Regions from separate parts of the Streptomyces sp. MMBL 11-1 genome, predicted to be linked through region 2. Evidence: predicted binding sites of a transcription regulator. Region 2 holds the regulator's gene; the other holds the start of a gene.
What was found. Region 2 encodes HspR, which represses chaperone genes until heat shock. Its sites were predicted from a motif close to TTGAGNNNNNNNNNCTCAA; they were not measured.

Region 1 (3,531 bases), 1.4 Mb from region 2:
GTGCGGCGCTCGGCCGGGTCCTGGGCGGACTCGGGCACGTGGTGCGGGCGGCCGATGAGGCCGCGCAGATCCGCGTCGGTCACCGCGAACGGCAGCTCGCGGTCGCCCAGCTCGTGCTGGGCCGCGACCTTGCGGAGCAGGCGGGCCACCGCCCGCTCCAGATTCCTGACGCCCGCCTCGCGGGTGTACTCGCCGGCCAGCTTGCGCAGCGCCGACTCCTCCAGGGCGACCTCGTCCTTCTCCAGTCCGGCCCGCTCCAGCTGGCGCGGGAGCAGGTGGTCCCGGGCGATGACGACCTTCTCGTCCTCGGTGTAACCGTCGAGGCGGACCAGCTCCATGCGGTCGAGCAGGGGCTCCGGGATGGCTTCGAGCACGTTGGCGGTGGCGAGGAAGACGACATCGCTGAGGTCGAGCTCGACCTCCAGGTAGTGGTCGCGGAAGGTGTGGTTCTGGGCCGGGTCGAGGACTTCGAGGAGGGCGGCGGCCGGGTCGCCCCGGAAGTCGGAGCCGACCTTGTCGATCTCGTCGAGCAGGACGACCGGGTTCATCGAACCGGCCTCCTTGATGGCCCGCACGATACGGCCGGGGAGCGCGCCCACGTACGTACGCCGGTGGCCGCGGATCTCCGCCTCGTCCCGGACACCGCCGAGCGCGACACGGACGAACTTACGGCCCATGGCGTGCGCGACGGACTCGCCGAGGGAGGTCTTGCCGACGCCGGGCGGGCCGACGAGGGCCAGCACCGCGCCGCCTCGGCGGCCGCCCACCACCCCCAGCCCCCGGTCGGCACGGCGCTTGCGCACCGCGAGGTACTCGGTGATGCGTTCCTTCACGTCGGCGAGGCCGGCGTGCTCGGCGTCCAGGACCTCCTGGGCGCCGCGGATGTCGTAGGCGTCCTCGGTCCGCTCGGTCCAGGGCAGTTCGAGGACGGTGTCCAGCCAGGTGCGGATCCAGGAGCCCTCGGGCGACTGGTCGCTGGACCGCTCCAGCTTCTCGACCTCCTTGAGCGCGGCCTCCCGGACGTGCTCGGGGAGGTCGGCGGCCTCGACGCGGGCCCGGTAGTCGTCGGACTCGCCCTCCGGGTCGCCGTTGAGCTCGGAGAGCTCCTTGCGTACGGCGTCCAGCTGGCGGCGCAGCAGGAATTCGCGCTGCTGCTTGTCGACGCCGTCCTGGACGTCCTTGGCGATGGATTCGGCAACGTCCTGCTCGGCGAGGTGCTCGCTCAGCCACTGGATGGCGAGCTTCAGCCGGGCGATCGGGTCCGCGGTCTCCAGGAGCTGGACCTTCTGGGCGGTGCTGAGGAACGGCGAGTACCCCGAGTTGTCGGCGAGCGCGGAAACGTCGTCGATCTGCTGGACCCGGTCCACGACCTGCCAGGCTCCACGCTTCTTCAGCCAGCTGGTGGCGAGTGCCTTGTACTCCCGGACGAGTTCGGCGGCGGACCCGGGCAGGGGGTCGGGGGCAGCGGTTTCGAGCACGGTCCCCTCGACCCAGAGCGCCCGGCCGGGCCCACTGGTCCCCGCGCCGATGCGCACCCGGTCACGGGCCCGGATGAGTGCGCCCGGGTCGCCGTCCGACAGGCGTCCGACCTGCTCGACGGTGCCGAGGACACCGGTCCCCGTGTACGTACCGTCGATCCGCGGGACCAGCAGCACCTGGGGCTTGCCCCCGCCGGGACGGGCGGCGGCCTGCGCGGCCTCCACGGCGGCGCGCACCTCGGTGTCGGACAGGTCGAGCGGCACCACCATGCCGGGCAGGACGACCTCGTCGTCGAGCGGCAGCACGGGCAGGTCGATCGGTGTGAACGCCTCGGACTCGTTAGTCATGATCTCCCCTTCGGCAGGCAAGTTGAGCTACGTGGACTCAATGCTCCTGAGCCGCCGAATGTTCCCCAACCCTTGTTCGCTCTGAGCGATCAGACGCGACGACCCGATGCTCCGGGCCGTCCCCCGCTCCCTCCGGGTGGGGTCCGCGCCCTCCCGATGGGGTCCGCTCCCTCCCGGTGGGGCGGTGGGTGCCGGGGCGGTCCCGTGTACGGGAGCGCCGCGGGGCGGACCGTTGTTCCCCGCCCCCGGCGGGGGGGGAACCGGCTGGCCCTCGACCCGGGCGGCGGGACAGGATGAGGGACACCGAACCGCCACGACCGGAGACGAGAGCCACCCGATGCCCGCCATGCCCGCGACGCCCGCCCCCGACCCGATGCCGACGCGTTCCGCCGCCGCCCCCGTCGTCCTCGACCGCCGCGAGGGACCCTTCGGCGAAGTCGTGCTGCGGGCGCGCGGGGAGCACTTCGAGATCATCGCCAACGGCTGCTTCCTGATGGACACCTCGGACGGGCGTTCCGAGCGGCTGCTGATCGACGCCGCGCTGGCCGCCCTGCCCGCCGCGCGGACCGCGCCCACGGTGCTGATCGGCGGCCTGGGTGTCGGCTTCTCGCTGGTACGGGCCGCCGAGGAGGAGCGCTGGGGCCGGATCGTGGTCGTGGAGCGGGAGCAGGCGATCGTGGACTGGCACCTGGCCGGGCCGCTGGAGGGGATCTCCGGTCCGGCGCTGGCCGACCCCCGGACCGGGATCGCGCACACGGACCTCGTCACCCACCTCCGTACCACCACGGAGCGTTACGACGCGCTGTGCCTGGACATCGACAACGGGCCGGACTGGACCGTCACGGAGGACAACGGAAGCCTCTACTCCCCCGCCGGCCTGGCGCACTGCCACGACCGGCTGACCCCGGGCGGAGTGCTCGCCGTCTGGTCCGCGCAGCCGTCGCCGGACTTCGAACAGGCGTTGCGGAATGCCGGGTTCAGCGGGGTTAGGACGGAAGAGGTGGCCGTTGCCCGAGGTGTGCCCGACGTGGTCCATCTCGCACTTCGGGCGGCCTGAACCCCCCTCCCGGTATGCGTGGACCGGCGGCGCCCCGGGGCAACCGGCACAAGGCCGACGATCCGGCCGCCCGGTCGGCGTGAACGCGCCCCTCCGGGCAACACCCTGCGTAGCCGGAAGCCCTCCGCTGCCTTTACGCTGCTGAGCGGCACACGGGATCACCCACGAAATCCACGAGCGAAAACCGTGCCTCCGGGAGAATGGCTCCCGCGAGAACGGGCAGGGGCGGGGCGATGGAACAGACACACACCACCCACAACGGCGTCGCGGCCACCCCGGGGGCTCAGCGCCGGGTGCTGGTGGTCGAGGACGACGCCACGATCGTCGACGCCATCTCCGCCCGGCTGCGGGCGGAGGGTTTCCTCGTGCAGACCGCGCTGGACGGCCCCGCGGCCGTGGACGCGGCCGAGGCCTGGCAGCCCGACCTGATGGTGCTCGACATCATGCTTCCCGGCTTCGACGGCCTGGAGGTCTGCCGCCGGGTGCAGGCGCAGCGCCCGGTACCGGTGCTGATGCTCACCGCACGGGACGACGAGACCGACATGCTGGTCGGCCTCGGGGTCGGCGCCGACGACTACATGACCAAGCCGTTCTCCATGCGGGAGCTGGCCGCCCGGGTGCACGTGCTGCTGCGCCGGGTGGAGCGGG
Region 2 (3,531 bases):
GTGGTGCTGCGGGAGGCGCTCGACCACCCGCCCACCGTCGCCTACCTCCGCGAGCTCAGGGCACAGGGCGCGTCGATCCGGGCCGCGGACGACCTGTCCGAGCGCATCCTCGTCTACGACCGCCGGACGGCCCTGGTGCCCGTGGACCCGGCGGACACGTCGAGCGGCGCACTGGTCACCCAGCAGGCCGGCCTGGTCTCCAACATCCTGGCCCTGTTCGAGAAGATCTGGGCCGGGGCCACGGACCTCGCGGCCCTGATCGACACCGATCCCGCGCCGACGGGCGTGCTCTCGGAGATGGAGCAGCGTGTCATGGAGGAGATGTGCCGGGTCACGAAGGACGAGACGGGCGCCCGTAACCTGGACATCTCGGTACGGACGTACCGCCGCCACGTCGCTGACGTCCTCCGCACCCTGAACGCGACCAGCCGCCCGCACGCGGCCCTGCTGGCCCGTGAGAGGGGCTGGATCTGAGCCCCGGCACCACACGGGCGAGGGCCCGTCCCGTCGCCCTGGGAAGCGTCCGCAAGGCATCGTCGTCCGGCCTCGGGCCGGACGAGACTGTGCGGACACGGCCTAAGGGGCCCGCCGGCCGTCCTCCAGCGCCCAGCCCTCCAGCGTCCGGTCCTTCAGCGCCTCGGCGCAGCGCTCCCGCACGTCCTGCCGCCCGCCGCCCCGGACCAGGACCGTGATCCGGTCCTCCTCGATGCGCTGGGCGCACTCCCAGTGCGCGGGCAGCATCCCGAGGAGCCGGAGCACCGCGGTCCCGGCGGGCGCGGCGGGCACGGCGGGCACGGCGGCCCGGACCACCACAACCACGACCTCGGCTACTACCTCGGCCACGACCTCGGCCTCGACCGGACCGTCTACTGCCAGCCGTTGACGCACTGGACCTTGCCCCTGTCCGCTCCGAGAGTCTTCGGCAGCGGTAGGCCGCAGAGGAACCCGGAGACCGCGGCGGTCCTCTCCGACACGGCGTGCGAGACCCCCCACGGCAGCGTGGCCGCCCCGCCGTGCCCGGACACGACACCCGTCCCGGCACTGGCGTGGGCCGGGACGGCGGCCGCCCCGACGACCAGCCCCAGGATCATCCCCCCGGTACCGACCATCCTCCTGGTGAACGCGCAGACGCCCATGTGTTCCTCCCCGTACGTCATGTGGCTCGCCGGCTTCCCTCGCCGACGCCCACAAGCTTGCCACTGACACGTGCCCGTACCAGGGGTGATCACTGTCAACTTGCTGCATGCGGCGGGCTACTTGGTGCCAACCGTATTCCGCCGGAACACCCCGGAGATTTTCGGCCACTGGATGTACGGCGACCGGGCCACGTCGGGCACCGGGGGGACACACGACGACGGGGCCGGGAGAGCGTCATCCGCTCTCCCGGCCCCGGGGCTCACGCCGGCCGTGCCGGTCAGTCCATCGGCCGCTTCTGCTTCGGACGCCAGACCACCAGCGCGCTGGTCTGTTGCATGTCCTGGTACGGCACCAGGTCCCGGCGGTACGAGGCGTGCACCTGCGCCTCGCGCTGCCGCATGGCGACCGCCGCGCCGTCCACCGCCGCCGAGAGCTCGGCGACGCGCTGCTGGAGCGCCGCGACCTGGTTCTCCAGCTCGATGATCCGCTTGATGCCCGCCAGGTTGATGCCCTCGTCCTGCGACAGCTGCTGCACGGTGCGCAGCAGCTCGATGTCGCGGGCCGAGTAGCGCCGGCCGCGCCCGGCCGTACGGTCCGGGGAGACCAGGCCGAGACGGTCGTACTGGCGCAGTGTCTGCGGATGGAGGCCCGAGAGCTGGGCCGCGATCGAGATCACGTACACCGGTGTCTCATCGGTCAGCTGGTACGGATTGCGTCGACGGCCGTCCATCTCAAGCTCCCTTCGCAGCCTGGAACAGTTCCACCCGCGGGTCCTCGTCCGCGGTCGCCTTCCGATAGGCCTCCAGGGCGTCCCGGGCCTCCTGGCCCAGGTCCCTGGGGACCGCGACCTCCACGGTGACCAGCAGGTCTCCGCGGGTGCCGTCCTTGCGCACCGCGCCCTTGCCCCGGGCGCGCATCGTACGCCCGTTGGGGGTGCCGGCGGGAAGCTTCAGGGTGACCGGGGGGCCGCCGAGCGTGGGGACCTTGACCTCGCCGCCGAGCGTCGCCTCCGGATAGGTGACGGGCACGGTGACCGTGAGGTTGTCGCCCTTGCGGCCGAAGACCGGGTGGGCGTCGACGTGGACGACGACGTAGAGGTCGCCGGCCGGGCCGCCGCGTTCGCCCGCACCGCCCTTGCCGCGCAGCCGGATCCGCTGGCCGTCGGTGACGCCCGCCGGAATCCTCACCTGCATGGTGTGCGCCGACTTCGCCCGGCCGCTCCCCTTGCAGACGTCGCAGGGGTCCTGGGCGATGAGGCCCCGGCCCTTGCAGTCCACACAGGGGTCGGTGAGCGAGAAGCCGCCGCCGCTGCCGCGCGAGACCTGGCCCGTGCCGACACAGGTCGGGCAGACCCTGGGGGTGCCGTTCTTGTCGCCGGTGCCGGAGCACGCCTTGCAAGGCGCCTGGCTGGACATCCGCAGCGGGACCGTGGCCCCGTCGACCGCCTCGGTGAAGCTGAGCGTCACCTCGGACTCGACGTCCTGGCCGCGCCGCGGCTGAACGCGGGTGCCCGCGCCGCCACGGTTGAACAGCCCGCCGAAGACGTCGCCGAGACCGCCCCCGCCGCCGCCGCCGAAGCCGCCGCCCTGTCCGCCGCCACCCGGGGCGCCGCCTCCGAAGAGGTCGCCCAGGTCGAAGTTGAAGTTGCCGCCGGCACCACCGGGGCCGGCGCGGAAGCCGCCGTTGCCGAAGAGGGCGCGCGCCTCGTCGTACTCCTTGCGCTTCTTGGGGTCACCGAGGATGTCGTTCGCCTCGGAGATCTCCTTGAAGCGCTCCTCCGCCTTGGCGTCACCCTTGTTGGCGTCCGGGTGGAACTCGCGGGCGAGCTTCCGGTACGCCTTCTTGACCTCGGCGTCGGTGGCGTCCTTGGGGACGCCGAGAACCTTGTAGTAGTCCTTCTCGACGAAGTCCTTCGTGCTCATCGACGTCCCTCCTTCCGGACGATCGGCCGAGCGGCCGGCCCGTGGGCCGGCCGCCGGGCCGGTCGGTGTGCACCCTGGTGGTCAGACGCGTTGCCGTCAGACCTCCTCGGTGCCACCGCTCTCCTCGTCGTCTGTCTTCTCTTCCTTGGCCGCGGCGGGCGTGGCGCCCGGCTGCGGCTCGGCGACGGCCACCCGCGCGGGGCGGATGGTGCGCTCGCCGATGCGATACCCCGGCTGGAGGATCGCCACGCAGGTCGTCTCGGTGACGTCCGGCGCGTAGCTGTGCATCAGGGCCTCGTGGATCGTCGGGTCGAAGGGCTCGCCCTCCTTGCCGAACTGCTGGAGGCCCAGCTTCGCGACGGTGGTCTCCAGCGATTCGGCCACCGACTTGAAGCCGCCGACCAGCTCGCCGTGTTCCCGCGCGCGGCCGACGTCGTCGAGGACGGGCAGGAGCTCGGACAGGAGGTTCGCG

Region 1: the regulator HspR is predicted to act here: its motif matches at 1,849-1,867, upstream of lon (endopeptidase La).

Annotation. Positions count from the first base shown of each region.
Region 1 is NZ_CP117709.1:5,649,519-5,653,049, reverse strand. Features, by position in the region: gene lon (endopeptidase La) at 1-1,826, opposite strand, end outside; gene PSQ21_RS25375 (spermidine synthase) at 2,164-2,883, shown strand; gene PSQ21_RS25370 (response regulator transcription factor) at 3,117-3,531, shown strand, end outside.
Region 2 is NZ_CP117709.1:4,203,822-4,207,352, reverse strand. Features, by position in the region: gene PSQ21_RS18505 (helix-turn-helix transcriptional regulator) at 1-474, shown strand, start outside; gene PSQ21_RS18500 (hypothetical protein) at 577-843, opposite strand; gene PSQ21_RS18495 (hypothetical protein) at 867-1,157, opposite strand; gene PSQ21_RS18490 (heat shock protein transcriptional repressor HspR) at 1,415-1,867, opposite strand; gene dnaJ (molecular chaperone DnaJ) at 1,869-3,059, opposite strand; gene grpE (nucleotide exchange factor GrpE) at 3,156-3,531, opposite strand, start outside.